DNA from 3 places in the Thermoanaerobacter sp. YS13 genome. Region 2 is predicted to be linked to each of the others. Evidence: riboswitches for the same ligand, from Rfam matches in the RefSeq annotation. Region 2 holds a riboswitch; each other region holds the start of a gene.
What was found. Region 2 has a riboswitch for thiamine pyrophosphate ahead of thiT (energy-coupled thiamine transporter ThiT). Riboswitches for the same ligand answer to the same signal wherever they lie in the genome.

Region 1 (5,073 bases), on a different contig from region 2:
AAAATAGACCTGTATCTTTTTCGCTCCAGTGTAGGCATTGCGATGATGCGCCATGCGTTAAATCATGCATTACAGGAGCGATGCGAAAAGATCCATTAACGGGTGTTGTAACTTGTGACACAGATAAATGTGTTGGATGCTGGACTTGCGTGCTTGTATGTGAGTTTGGTGCAATCATAAGAGATGTAAATAATAAGGTTGCATCAAAATGTGACTTATGTGCTGAAGCAGGAGAACCGGCTTGTGTCAAGAATTGTCCTAATGAGGCACTTGTCTATAGTGAAGGAGGCATTTTTGCATGAGAATAGTAATAATTGGTAATTCTGTTGCGATGGTAGGTGCAGTAGAGGCAATAAGAAAATATGATACAAGTTCTGAAATAATTGTTATTTCAGATGAAACATATCACGTGTATTCAAGACCCCTTATTTCTTATTATCTTGGGAATTTAGTGTCTGAAGACAAAATGATATATAGAGAGAAAGATTTTTACCGCAAAAATAAAGTAGAAACTGTATTTGGTATTAAGGCTATTTCTATTGATGAAAGAAAAAAAGAAGTGCATCTTGAAAACGGAGACAGCATAAGTTTTGACAAACTTCTCATTGCAACGGGCGGGAAACCTATAATACCTCCAGTAGAAGGATTGAATAAAATAAATGTTCATACTTTTATTAAAATGGACGATGCTAAAAAATTAAAGGGAGCTGCCAAGCCGGGTTCAAAAGCTGTAATTGTAGGTGGTGGTCTCATCGGTTTCAAAGCAGCAGAAGGCCTTCACCATTTAGGGGTAGATGTAACAATAGTTGAACTTGCCGATAGAATTTTAAGTACAATTCTTGATGCAAAAGGAGCATCTTTGGTATCTCAAAGTCTTCAAAATGACGGCATAAAAATAATTACGGGAACAACAGTGGATAAAATTATAGGAAACGAATATGTTAAGGGAGTTTTGCTCAAAAATGGGCAGGAATTAGAAGCTGATAATCTTGTTATCGCGATAGGTGTTGTGCCAAACGTTGATGTTGTAAGAAACACATCAATTTCTATAAACCGTGGTATTTTAGTAGATAACACTATGAAAACAAGTGTTGAAGATGTATATGCAGCAGGAGATGTAGCCGAAGGTTATGATATGCTTGTTGAGTCAAATAGGGTTGTGCCAATATGGCCAAATGCATACATGCAAGGGGAAATTGCAGGGTTCAACATGATTGGGATAAATAAAAATTTTAAAGGGATTTTTCCTATGAACTCAATAGGTTATAAAAATACAAATATGATAACAGCTGGTATAACAAATCCACAGCAGGAGGAATTTGAGATTATCTCTAAAATTGATCATAACAGAAGGTCTTATAAAAAATTTGTGGTAAAAGAAAATAGGTTAGTAGGATTTATATTAATTAATGATATTGATAGGGCTGGATTATTTACTGGGTTTATAAAAAACGAAACGGATATAACTCCATTTAAGAAGTATATTTTAAATGATGATTTTGGATTCATATATTTGCCAAAAGAATTAAGAAGAGCAAAAATGCTTGACTTGGAGGTGGTATGATGAAAACCATAAATGCGTCAGGAATTTATTATAGAGACCTTAATGAAATAATTAAAGAGTTGGTTCGTTCTGGCGAAGATATAATTAATTTGAAAAATGTTAATGGTCAACGATATATAGGAGATAATCTATCTGGGGCCACCAAAATAAATATCGAAGGTACACCTGGGAATGACATGGCAGCTTTTATGGACGGGCTTACAATAGAAGTTTTTGGTAATGGACAGGATGCAATAGGAAATACAATGAACGATGGGAATATTATTATACATGGACATGCAGGTGATGTCGTTGGTTACGGGATGAGGGGTGGATCTATCTATATAAAAGATAGTGTTGGTTATAGAGTTGGCATACACATGAAAGAATACAAAGATAAAGTTCCTGTAATAGTTATTGGAGGAAGTGCGGGAGACTTCTTTGGTGAATATATGGCAGGTGGATGCATGATTGTACTGAACTTAAAAAATGATGAAAATATAGTTGGAGAATATTGTGGCACAGGGATGCATGGAGGAGTTATATATTTGAGAGGAGATGTAGAAGACTATCAACTTGGGAAAGAAGTTATTAAGGAAAAGATAGATGACAAAGATTACGCGTTTATCCAAAAGTATGTTGAAAATTTTTGTAAATATTTTGATTATGATTTTCAAAAGATTATGAATCATTCTTTTGTCAAGTTGCATCCGATAGGCAAAAGACCCTATGGAAATATGTATGCATAAAATTATTTTAATTCTTTTGGATTTGTGGTATAATGAGTTTAGACAAATTTATTTAAAATTGAATATGACAAGTGCTAGGGGAGCCATAAATGGCTGAGAGGGGATTTGTTCCCGACCCTTTGAACCTGAACAGGGTAATGCCTGCGCAGGGAAGCACGTTTTACGAAGTTTGTAAAAAGTGCTCACCTGAACAGGTGGGCATAATTTATTATTTTGGAGGTGGTCATATGAAGTTAGTCCTTACTATTGCCGGTTCTGACTCTGGGGGAGGAGCAGGTATACAGGCAGATTTAAAGACTTTTTCAGCACATGGAGTATACGGCATGAGTGTCATTACTTCAATAACAGCGCAAAATACCATGGGGGTTTTAGGGATTGAGGATGTAAGTCCTGCTATGGTGTATTTGCAGATGAAGGCAATTTTTGAGGATTTGTATCCCGATGCAGTGAAGATAGGCATGGTATCTAATGAAGACATTATTAAGATGATTGCAAAAGGATTAAAAGATTACAATGTAAAAAATGTTGTGCTGGACCCTGTCATGATTTCAAAGAGTGGAAGCTATTTATTGAAGCCGGAAGCAGTAGAGGCTTTGAAAAAGGAATTGATTTCTTTAAGCCTTGTAGTTACGCCAAATCTTATGGAGGCAGGAGAATTAATTGGAAAAGAAATTAAAAATATATCGGATATGAAGGAAGCGGCTAAGAAAATTTTAGATTATGGAGCAAAGACAGTAATTGTAAAAGGTGGACATCTTACAGGGGATGCTTTGGACGTATTTTATGATGGAAAAGAGTTTTATGAAATTACATCGGAGAGAATCGATACTAAAAACACTCATGGTACAGGCTGTACATTTTCCTCAGCTATAGCTGCCAATATCGCTTTAGGTTATGATTTAGTTGAATCAATAAAAAGAGCGAAAGCATACATTACAGGGGCTATAAAATATTCATTATCCATAGGGCATGGAGTAGGTCCCACTAACCATTTTTGGAATATAGAAATAAGGAAGGTGTGAGATATGGACTTAACCCTTTACGCTATTACGGATAGGTCTTACATAAGGGATTTGGATATTGCTGAGGCAGTAGAATTAGCAATAAAAGGGGGTGCAACAGTAATTCAACTGAGAGAAAAAGATATATCAAGTAGGGAATTTTATGAAATTGCTCTCAAAGTTAAAGAAGTGACAAAAAGAAATAAAATTCCTCTCATTATTAACGACAGAGTGGATATAGCTTTGGCAGCAGATGCAGATGGAGTTCACGTTGGACAGGAGGATTTGCCGGCAGATGTTGTAAGGAGAATGATAGGTCCTCATAAAATAGTAGGAGTATCAGCGAGAACAGTGGAGGAAGCTTTAAAAGCACAAAGGGATGGAGCGGATTATTTAGGGGTAGGTGCGGTGTTTAAGACTCCAACAAAGCCGGAAGCGGAAGCCATTGGAATAGAAGGGCTGAAAAAGATAAAAGAGGCTGTTGCTATTCCAGTCGTTGCAATAGGAGGTATAACGAGGGATAATGCTTATGAAGTCATGTTAAAGTCAAGAGTAGACGGGATATCTTCAGTTTCAGCTGTATTTTATGGGGATATAGAAAACAATACAAGAAAACTTTTGGAGGTTATAGCAAAAGCGATAAACGATAGGAGGAATTTGAAATGAAAAAGGAATTATTGAAAATTTTAAGAGAGAAAAAGCCTTTAGTTCACCATATTACAAATATAGTTACTGTCAATGATTGTGCTAATATAACACTGGCTATAGGAGCATTGCCAGTCATGGCACATGCCTTGGAAGAAGTAGAAGAAATGGTAAGTGCAGCAGATGCTTTAGTTTTAAATATAGGCACTCTTACAAATGAACAAGTAGAAGCGATGATAAAAGCAGGGAAGGCTGCAAATAGACTTAAAGTACCAGTTATATTAGACCCTGTTGGAGCGGGAGCTACAAAGCTTAGGACACAAAGCTCAAAAAAGATATTAGAAGAGGTAAAAATTTCTGTGATAAAAGGGAATAGTGCTGAGATTTCAATACTTGCAGGCAAAGGTGGGAAGATACGCGGTGTAGAGTCTCAAAGCGGAGCAGATGATATTTCTGAAGCTGCAAAAGATTTAGCAAACGCGTACAATGTTGTAGTAGCAGTGTCAGGTGTTACTGACATAATTACTGATGGGAAAAAAATTGCGTATGTAAAAAATGGACATCCTATGATGGGTACTATCACCGGCACCGGTTGTATGCTTACCTCTGTAGTAGCAAGCTTCTGCGGAGTATGTGAAGATTATTTTGAAGCTACAGTAGAAGCTTTTGTAGCTTTTGGAATAGCAGGGGAAAGAGCTGCTCAAAGCAGTAATGTCAAAGGGCCCGGCAGTTTTAAAGTGACATTTTTTGATGAGATATATAATCTTACGCCGGAGATAATAGAAAAAGATAAGAAGGTGGAAGTATGAATAAAATACATCGTATGGTTTTTGTGGCACTTATTATTGCTATAGGCACATTTACCTCTCAATATGTATGGTTTAGTGTAGGTGTTGCCAAAGTTACACCTGTTCAACATGCTATTAATGTTATTTCAGCAGTTTTTTTGGGTCCTTGGGGAGCGTTAGAAGTAGCTTTTATTATAGGACTATTGAGGAACATCCTTGGTGTTGGATCGCTTTTGGCATTTCCAGGAGGAATGGTTGGTGCATTCATTGCTGGATATCTTTATAAATTTACACGTAAGTTTTATTTTGCCTCTATAGGAGAAGTTATAGGTACAGGCATTATAGGG
Region 2 (5,073 bases):
AGAACTACAAACGACATTACACAAATACAGATGCTTCTTGTAATTATGATAAGAATGGTTTTCTACGCTCCTATAATGGGTATAGGTGGAGTATTTAGAGCACTTAGTAAAAGTGTTTCAATGTCTTGGATTATAGCTTTAGCAGTAATAGTACTTTTAGGCATAATATCAATATTGTACTCTATTGCGATGCCCAAGTTTATGTTAATGCAAAAATTGATTGATAGATTAAACTTAGTTACTCGTGAAAATTTGTCAGGAATAATGGTGGTAAGAGCTTTTAATAATCAAAAATTTGAAGAAGAGCGCTTCGACAAAGCTAATCAAGATATTACAAAAGTAGGGCTTTTTGTAAATCGAGCCATGGCATTTATGTTTCCATCTATGATGCTTGTGATGAATGGTATTACTCTTTTGATAGTATGGGTAGGAGCTCACCAAATCCAAAATTCCAGCATGCAAGTTGGAGACATGATGGCATTTATGCAATACGCTATACAGATTATCTTTGCATTTTTAATGCTCTCAATGCTGTTTATAATGATACCAAGAGCATCGGTGTCGGCAGGGCGTATTGCTGAAGTTTTGGATACAGAACCTTCTATAAAAAACCCCGAAAATCCAAAACAATTTAGTGAAAATATGTCTGGAACTGTAGAATTTAGGAATGTATCTTTTAGATATCCGGGTGCGGAAGAGTATGCTTTAAAGGATATAAACTTCAAGATTTTACCGGGACAGACAGTAGGCATAATAGGAAGAACAGGTTCTGGAAAGAGTACCTTAGTGAATTTGATCTTGAGATTTTACGATGTGACAGAAGGACAGGTTTTGGTTGATGGTGTAGATGTAAGAGAAGTAAGGCAGGAAGATTTACGTAGAAGAATAGGATATGTACCTCAAAAAAGTTGGCTTTTCAGTGGTACAATTAAATCAAATTTGAAATACGGAAATGAGCAGGCTACAGATGAGGAAATAAAAGAAGCAGCAGAAATTGCACAAGCAATGGAATTTATAAATGAAAAGACCAAAAAGTTTAATTCAGAGATTGCACAAGGAGGAACCAATGTATCAGGAGGACAAAAGCAGAGGCTTTCTATTGCCCGTGCTCTTGTTAAAAAGCCTGAAATATATATTTTTGATGAAAGTTTTTCAGCTCTTGACTTTAAAACAGAGTCAGCTTTAAGGAAAGCCTTAAGAGAAAGGTTAAAATCAAGCACTGTTATAATTGTATCGCAAAGGGTGTCAACACTTTTACATGCAGACCAAATAATAGTGCTTGAAGAAGGTAAAATTGTAGGCATAGGAAAACACAAAGACCTACTTGCAAACTGTCAAACTTACAGAGAAATAGCTTTATCACAGCTGTCGGAGGAGGAATTGGCATGAATGAAAATAGAAGAATAGACCCCAAACAGATGCCCAGACTTCGCGGGCCAGGGATGGGAGGCGGCCCCCATGGCATGGTTCGCGGTGGAGAAAAAGCGCGAGATTTTAAAGGCACAATGAAAAAGTTGATAAAATATTTATCAGCTTATAAATTTTCTATAATAAGTGTATTTATATTAGCAGCGCTCAGTGCTTCCTTCTCCATTGCGGGTCCTAAAATACTCAGTAAAGCCATAACCAAAATTTTTGAAGGTGTAATGAATAAAATAACAGGGCAAAGCAGTGGCATAGACTTTGAATATGTAGGAAAGATAATTCTAATACTCATAGGCTTATATGGTTTAAGTGCTTTATTTGGATACTTACAAGGATGGATAATGTCTGGGGTTGCGATGAAAGTTACCTATAGATTTAGAAAAGAAATTTCTGAAAAAATTAATCGCCTGCCTTTGAAATATTTTGAAAGCACAAATCAAGGGGAAATATTGTCTCGTATTACAAATGACGTGGATACAATTACTCAGACTCTCAATCAAAGCTTGACTCAGATAATTACTTCTGTGACGACAGTAGTTGGCGTTTTGGTTATGATGTTTACCATAAACTGGCTTATGACTTTAGTAGCGCTTTTGATAATTCCTTTGTCTTCTTTGGTAATTGCCTTTATCATTAAGCATTCACAAAGGTATTTTAGAGAGCAGCAGGATTATTTAGGACATGTAAATGGCCATGTGGAGGAAGTATATGGAGGCCATAATATAGTAAAGGCTTTTAATGGAGAGAAAAAGAGCATTGAAAAGTTTGACGTATTAAATAACACTTTGTACGGAACAGCCTGGAAGTCCCAGTTTTTAACAGGCATTATGATGCCACTTATGAATGTAATAGGAAACTTGGGTTATGTGGCGGTTACAGTTTTGGGCAGTTGGTTGGTCATAAAAAATGCAATAGAAGTAGGGGATATTCAGGCATTTATACAGTACATCCGATCTTTTACACAGCCTATTGCCCAGATTGCTAATATTTCCAATATACTGCAACAAACTGCTGCCTGTGCAGAAAGAGTATTTGAGTTTTTGGAGGAAGAAGAGGAAGTTTCAGACAATCCACAGCCTGTAAAAGTTGAAGATATAAAAGGCAATGTGGAGTTTAGAAATGTTCGTTTTGGATATAGACCTGATAAAATGGTGATAAATAACTTTTCAGCTTCTATTAAGGCAGGACAAAAAGTTGCAATTGTCGGTCCTACTGGAGCAGGAAAGACTACTATAGTGAAACTTTTAATGCGCTTTTACGATGTGAATGAAGGGGCTATTTTGATTGACGGCCATGATATAAGAGATTTTACGAGGGAGGATTTGCGTTCACTTTTTGGCATGGTGCTTCAGGATACATGGCTTTACAATGGTACTATTATGGACAATATAAGATATGGTCGTCTTGATGCTACTGATGAGGAAGTTATAAAAGCTGCTAAGGCAGCTCATGTTGACAGTTTTGTAAGGACATTGCCAGGGGGCTATAACATGGTATTAAATGAAGAGACCACAAATATTTCTCAAGGGCAAAAACAGTTACTAACTATAGCAAGAGCTATTTTGAAAGATCCAAAAATTCTCATACTCGATGAGGCTACAAGCTCTGTAGATACCCTTACAGAAATACAAATACAAAAAGCGATGGATTATCTCATGAAAGGGCGCACAAGCTTTATAATCGCTCATAGGCTTTCTACAATACGGGATGCTGACTTGATACTTGTCATGAACCATGGAGATATTGTAGAACAAGGTACCCATGAAGAACTTCTTGCTAAAGGCGGTTTTTATGCAAGCCTCTATAACAGCCAGTTTGAAAAAGAGGAAGAGATGGCAAGTTAATACCATTTGATGTGTGTGCAAAACATAAGCAACCTACAAAGCTTGGCCATCCGCATTTGGTAATTATTCTTGACACAGATTACAAAAAATGATAAATTAAAGGTGAAAACAAAATAGGTGGTTATGTCCGCTGGGGGAGCCTTAACGGCTGAGATGGCATTGATGCCAAACCCTTGGAACCTGATGAGGGTAATGCCTCCGTAGGGAATGCGGCTCAAAAATACCGCATTTCGCGGTATTTTTTTCAGCGAACATAGCCTCCTTGAAAAATGGAGGTGTTTTTGTTTATGTCCTACCTTTTAAGTATTTTTTCTGATTTTGCCAAAATAAAGCCAGTGACATTATCGGTTATATTGGCAATTTTATTGGCAGCTTTCCTTTTATATCTGATGCAAAGAAGTGTCAAATTTGACACAAAAATGCTTGTCTATGGAGCACTTTCAATCGCTATTTCTTTCGTGCTGTCTTATATAAGATTTTACCACTGGCCTCAAGGTGGTTCTATTACACCTGCCAGCATGTTGCCGCTTTTTATCTTTGCTTATTATTATGGATCAGGTCCTGGTGTGATTGTAGGAATGGCGTATGGACTTTTACAACTTATTCAAGATCCATTTATAGTCCAATGGGTGCAAGTACTTCTCGACTATCCGTTGGCCTTTGGTGCTTTAGGACTTGCTGGCTTTTTTAGAAAAAACCTGAGTTTGGGAATTTTAGTTGGTGGATTTGGACGATTTTTTTCTCACTTTTTATCCGGAGTATTCTTTTTTGCAAGTTATGCGCCAAAAGGAATGAGTCCCATAGTTTATTCACTTCTAGTTAACGGAAGCATAGTAGGTGTAGAAGTGGCAATATGTTTTGCAGTTTCACTAATTCCACAAGTTAGAAATGCTATCGAGGAAATTAAAAAGAAAGCAATTGCTTAAAGGGGTATTTCCCCTTTTTTATTTTTTTACAATGGATAGCTAAAATTAATGATATAATAATTTTGTAAGAAAAAATTTAACATAAAATTAACTTCCTTATAATGTTTTTTTAATGTTATCATAAGATAATTTAATCAAAGGTTATGTGAAAGCCCGTGGATAAATAGGAACATGCCATAAAAGAGTAGCAAAGGCTGTTGAAAAAGCTTTTGAAAAGTACGATAATGTATATATAAAGAATATAAAATTTAAAATCAAGAGAATTGTTGTTTGAAGACCTTGATAAATTTAAGTCAAGGGAAAAAATAGGAGAATTTGTTTACAAAAATTCTGTTAATAAAGTGTTGTGAATTTGTACTTAAATATTTCAATAAAAAGCATTCGTGAGAAATTGTAGGGAGGGAAATTTTGCAGATGCAAATAAAAAGAGTGCTTCTTGACAAAGACAAAAACATTTTTTTCTATATAAACGAAAGGATAAAATGTAATATATTGGACAAAATAATGCCCAAAATAACTCATATAGGCGGTCCTTTTTTTACAATATTTTCTTGTTTATTTTTAATCTTTTTTGGGAAAAACGATGTAAAAGCCTCGGCTTTAGAAGCTTTAACTGCGCTTGCAAGCAGCCATTTGTTTGTTCAGCTCTTAAAAAGAAAATATACAAGACCAAGGCCTTATATGGTATTAGCTAATACGAATACTTTTAAACATCTTTTAAAAGATTATTCTTTTCCTTCAGGTCATGCTACTGCCAGTTTTTCACTTGCTATGACTTTTTCGATGTTTTTTCCAAGCCTTGCAGTGTTCTTTATTTCGCTGGCAGTACTTGTAGGGATTTCAAGGATATACATTGGACTGCATTATCCTTCAGATGT
Region 3 (5,073 bases), on a different contig from region 2:
TCATTCCCAGCATTCTGGCAGTACTCAATCCTTTATCAGGTTTATGGGGCTTATCATAGTAATCACCGCCGTAAAAATGTGGGTCATTTAATATGCATTGTATTCCTACATGATTATACGCAATATTAAGAGGAGTAAGCTTATAATCAGCAGCTATGACAATAGATTTATCCACTAAATCTGGATATGTCACTGCCCATTCTAAAGCCTGCATTCCTCCCATAGACCCTCCAATAGCAACTTTTATCCGGTCTATGCCAAGATAATCTAGAAGAAGTTTCTGCACTCTCACCATGTCTCTTATATTAATTTTTGGAAACCTTAAACCGTAAGGTTTTCCTGTTTTAGGGTTTATAGAAGAAGGACCTGTCGTTCCGTAACAACTGCCAAGAAAGTTAGAGCATATGACAAAATACTTATCCGTATCAATATACTTGCCCGGACCAATTAAAGGGTCCCACCAGCCAATGTTACTTTTCCCAGGATGTACACCTGCTGCATGTGCACTGCCACTTAAAGCGTGTTCCACAAGTATCACATTATTTTTTTCTTTATTTAATTTTCCATAAGTTTCATAAACAATAGTAAGTTCATCAAAGCTATATCCACTTTCTGTAGTGAATATATTTTTCCCTTTTAGTGTAACCTTTTTTTCCTCAACTATCATTTACATCAACCTTTCCTTATCTATTCTTGCGATACATAAAGGGCATTATCAAGGTCTTCTAATATATCTTCTATGTCTTCCAGCCCTACAGAAAGTCTTATCATATCCTCCGTAACACCAGAAGCTAACTGTTCTTCTTTTGATAACTGCTGATGAGTCGTGCTGGCTGGATGTATAACCAAAGACTTTGCATCCCCTATATTAGCAAGATGAGTAAATAATTTTAAACTCTCTATAAACTTAATGCCTGCTTTTAATCCACCTTTTATGCCAAAAGTCAAAACTCCTCCTTGCCCTCTTGGCAAATACTTTTGTGCCAAAGCATAATAGGGACTTGATTTAAGTCCTGGATAATTCACCCACGAAACGTAGGGATGAGAAGCTAAAAACTCTGCAACTTTTAAAGCATTTTGACTGTGCCTTCCCATCCTAAGAGATAGAGTCTCTAATCCTTGTGCGAATAAAAATGCATTAAATGGACTCAAAGCAGTACCCAAATCCCTTAAAAGTTGCACCCTCGCTTTTACAATATAAGCTGCTTCGCCTACATCTTTTACATACCTTATACCATGATAACTTGGATCTGGTTCTGTAAGTTCTGGAAACTTTCCATTGTCCCAATTAAATTTTCCAGAATCTACTATAACTCCGCCTATAGAAGTCCCATGACCCCCTATAAATTTAGTCGCCGAATGTACCACTATATCAGCCCCAAACTCGATAGGCTGTGCAAGGTAAGGAGTTGCAAAAGTATTATCTACAATGAGAGGAATTCCTGCAGTGTGGGCAATTTCTGCTATTTTTTCAATGTCAGCCACGTCAATCTTTGGATTGCCAATAGTCTCAATGTACAAAGCTTTTGTCTTATCTGTTATTTGACTTTTAAAGTTTTCAGGATTGCTGGGGTCCACAAACTTGAAATTTATACCAAACTTTTTCAAAGTAGTCGCAAAAAGATTATAAGTCCCTCCATAAAGATTGGTAGAAGATACAATCTCGTCTCCTACTCCTGCGATATTAGTAACTGCCAGCGTTATAGCTGCTTGACCTGAAGATACAGCAAGGGCACCTACCCCACCTTCTAATGCAGCTATTCTCTTTTCAAAAACGTCAACTGTGGGGTTCATCATTCGAGTATATATATACCCTTCTTCTTTTAAGGCAAAGAGGTCTGCAGCGTGCTCAGTACTTTTAAAAGCAAAGGAAGAGGTTTGATATATAGGAATGGCTACAGCTCCCGTAGTTGGGTCAGGCTCCCACCCTTCATGAATTGCCAAAGTTGAAAAACCATATTTTTTAGACATACTTTTAACTCCTTTCACAAAATTTTTTTAAATCACTTCTACAAAATCCTCAAATTTACTTACTTCTTCTGTTATATCCTCTTGCAAAACTTTAAAAATAGCTTTTATCTCGGTTATTTTTTCTAATTTTTCTGTAAATGTCTCAACACTTTTCTTCATTTTAACAATAGCTGTAAATGTGCCGTTTTCATAGGAAGATTCCACAATTGATACTTTTTGTTCTTTTAAAAACTTTAAAACTTTTTTCAAACCTAAAATATTTTCTTTATGAGTTTCAAGCCTTATATAAAAAGTATCTGTAAAACTTCCCTGACGAATTGGAAGAAAGTTTATCCTCTTATTATCTTTGATATTATAGTTTAACAATATATCAATTAAATCTGCCACTACAGCATCCCCTGTAGGAAGTTCTCCAGCACCTTTTCCTACAAAAACATATTCACCAAAACTATCCCCTCTAAGTATGATAGCATTATTTACGTCGTTTATCCTTGACAAAATATTATTTTCTTCGACTAAAACTGGTTCCACTCCTGCAAAGATGCCATCTTTGACTTTTTTGCCCCAGGCAAATAATTTTATTTTATATCCCCACTTATTGATGTAATTTAAATCTTGAGTCGTGATTTCGTCTATTCCTTTTCTGGTTATAGAATTTACTGGCACGTTTATATTGAACACTTTCCTCATTAATATAGCAAGTTTATAAAGGGCATCAAAGCCTTTTACGTCATAATCGGGATTTGCTTCTGCATATCCTAATTGCTGGGCTTCTTTAAGTGCTTCTTTATAACTTCTGCCTTCAGTAGTCATTTTGGTGAGAATATAATTAGTAGTGCCATTTATTATACCGCCTACAAAATCTATTTCATCTGTGATTTTTAATCTATCAATTTGATGCAGTATAGGTATAGCTCCACCTACACTTGCCTCACATTTTAGAAATACTTTATTCTTTTCTGCTATTTCATTTAATTCTTCTCCATGCTTAGCTATCAATTCTTTATTTGCAGTGATTACATGCTTCCCTGAAGACAAAGCTTCCTTCACATATTCGTAAGCTGGAGAAATGCCTCCTATTGCTTCAATGATTATTTTTATCTCTTTATCTTTCAAAATTTCTTCAGCATTTTGGGTAAGTAGTCCCTCTACTTTCACTTTCCTTGGCTTATTGAGATTTTTCACCAGTATCTTCTTTATCTCAGGATAAACCCCTGTGCTCTCCCTTATATGACCTCCTCTTGAAGTTATCAATTTATATACTCCTGTTCCTACTGTACCAAGTCCTAATAATCCGATTTTTATTTTCATGTCACACCTCCAAATAAATTTTTAGGCCCTCTTCTCAATGAGAAGAGGGCCTAATAATCCGCCACTCCTCTCATCTCTCAGGTTAGACACCCTAACCTGCAGGATTTGGCACCAGACGCATATAAATGCCGGTTGCCGGGTTTCATCGGGCCAGTCCCTCCACCACTCTTGATAAGAGGTTTGTGTGTAATATTTATATTCAATTTTACATGTTGTAATCTATGTTATCACTTTGAAACTGTAAAGTCAAGAACTTTTTTTGTACTCTTTCTTAAATTTTTTCTAAATTTTAATATACACCAAATTTTTTTAGTGGTATAATAATATTGTAAAATATTATACATTATCGATTATAAAAATTTAATATTTGCCACATGGGGTGCCGGCGTAACCGGCTGAGAAAAAGGTGTTGCCTTTTAACCCATTGAACCTGTTAGGTTAGTACCTGCGTAGGGATGTGGTCATCCACCATGGCTATAATCCCCATGGTTTATTTATTTTTTAAGGAGGTTTTTATTATGACACAATTGGAATACGCCCTTTCAGGCATTGTTACAAAAGAAATGAAAATAGTCGCAGAGTATGAAGGAGTAGACGAAGAATTTATTTTAGAAGGAGTTAAAAAAGGAGAAATAGTAATACCATCAAACATCAACCACAAAAACCTCATTCCCAAAGGCATAGGAAGGGGTTTAATGACAAAAGTAAATGCTAACATTGGAACATCTGATGCATACCCTGAAGTTGACAAAGAAATTGAAAAATTAAATGTTGCTGTAAAAGCTGGAGCAGATGCGGTAATGGATTTAAGCACAGGGGGCGACATTAAGCAATCTCGTAGAAAAATACTTGAAAATTCCTCTGTCCCTGTAGGCACTGTCCCCATGTATCAAGCAGCTGTAGAATCTATATCCAAATACGGTAGCATCGTAGCTATGCCTGAAGAATTCATTTTTGAAGTTATAGAAGAACAAGCAAAAGACGGAGTTGATTTTATTACAGTCCACTGTGGTCTAACATCTGAATCATTGAAAAAGCTTAAAGACAACGGCCGAGTAATGGATATAGTAAGCCGCGGTGGCTCCTTTACAATTGCTTGGATGCTCCATAACGACAAAGAAAATCCTTTGTATAAACATTTTGATAGGCTCCTTGATATTGCTAAAAGATATGACATAACTCTAAGCTTAGGAGATGGACTGCGTCCAGGTTGTCTGGAAGATGCTACAGACGCAGCACAAATTCAAGAACTTATAATCCTTGGCGAATTGGTAAAGAAATCTCGAGAGGCAGGAGTTCAAGTTATGGTAGAAGGACCCGGGCATGTGCCAATTGACCAAATTGAAGCAAATGTAAAACTTCAAAAACAACTTTGTCACAACGCTCCTTTTTATGTGCTTGGCCCTATTGTGACTGATATAGCTCCTGGCTATGACCACATAACTTCTGCAATCGGAGGAGCAATTGCAGCAGCTTCTGGTGCTGATTTCCTTTGCTATGTTACACCCGCTGAACATCTCGGACTTCCAGACAAAGAAGATGTCAAAGAAGGCGTTATTGCAGCAAAAATAGCTGCCCATGCCGCAGATATCGCAAAAGGCGTAAAAGGTGCTAAAGAAAAAGATTTAACTATGGCTAAAGCCAGAAAAGCCTTAAACTGGGATGAGCAAATAAAGCTTTCTATAGACCCTGATAAAGCTTTTAAATATCGCGTCAATAAAAACATATCTACAGTCAAAACTTGCAGTATGTGTGGAAAATTCTGCGCTATGAAAATTGTCAGTGAGTATC

Region 1: another riboswitch for thiamine pyrophosphate. It lies ahead of thiD (bifunctional hydroxymethylpyrimidine kinase/phosphomethylpyrimidine kinase); the one in region 2 lies ahead of thiT (energy-coupled thiamine transporter ThiT).
Region 3: another riboswitch for thiamine pyrophosphate. It lies ahead of thiC (phosphomethylpyrimidine synthase ThiC); the one in region 2 lies ahead of thiT (energy-coupled thiamine transporter ThiT).

What each region holds. Positions count from the first base shown of each region.
Region 1 covers NZ_JOOI01000003.1:270,057-275,129, forward strand. Annotated here, with positions in the region: gene THYS13_RS13510 (4Fe-4S dicluster domain-containing protein) at 1-302, shown strand, start outside; gene THYS13_RS13515 (NAD(P)/FAD-dependent oxidoreductase) at 299-1,564, shown strand; gene THYS13_RS13520 (hypothetical protein) at 1,564-2,292, shown strand; TPP riboswitch at 2,359-2,461, shown strand; gene thiD (bifunctional hydroxymethylpyrimidine kinase/phosphomethylpyrimidine kinase) at 2,520-3,314, shown strand; gene thiE (thiamine phosphate synthase) at 3,318-3,959, shown strand; gene thiM (hydroxyethylthiazole kinase) at 3,956-4,747, shown strand; gene thiW (energy coupling factor transporter S component ThiW) at 4,744-5,073, shown strand, end outside.
Region 2 covers NZ_JOOI01000002.1:699,224-704,296, forward strand. Annotated here, with positions in the region: gene THYS13_RS11190 (ABC transporter ATP-binding protein) at 1-1,389, shown strand, start outside; gene THYS13_RS11195 (ABC transporter ATP-binding protein) at 1,386-3,269, shown strand; TPP riboswitch at 3,392-3,494, shown strand; gene thiT (energy-coupled thiamine transporter ThiT) at 3,557-4,195, shown strand; gene THYS13_RS11205 (phosphatase PAP2 family protein) at 4,610-5,073, shown strand, end outside.
Region 3 covers NZ_JOOI01000001.1:1,396,944-1,402,016, forward strand. Annotated here, with positions in the region: gene THYS13_RS07070 (homoserine O-acetyltransferase) at 1-667, opposite strand, end outside; gene THYS13_RS07075 (homocysteine synthase) at 688-1,971, opposite strand; gene THYS13_RS07080 (homoserine dehydrogenase) at 1,999-3,282, opposite strand; SAM riboswitch class I at 3,350-3,460, opposite strand; TPP riboswitch at 3,648-3,755, shown strand; gene thiC (phosphomethylpyrimidine synthase ThiC) at 3,801-5,073, shown strand, end outside.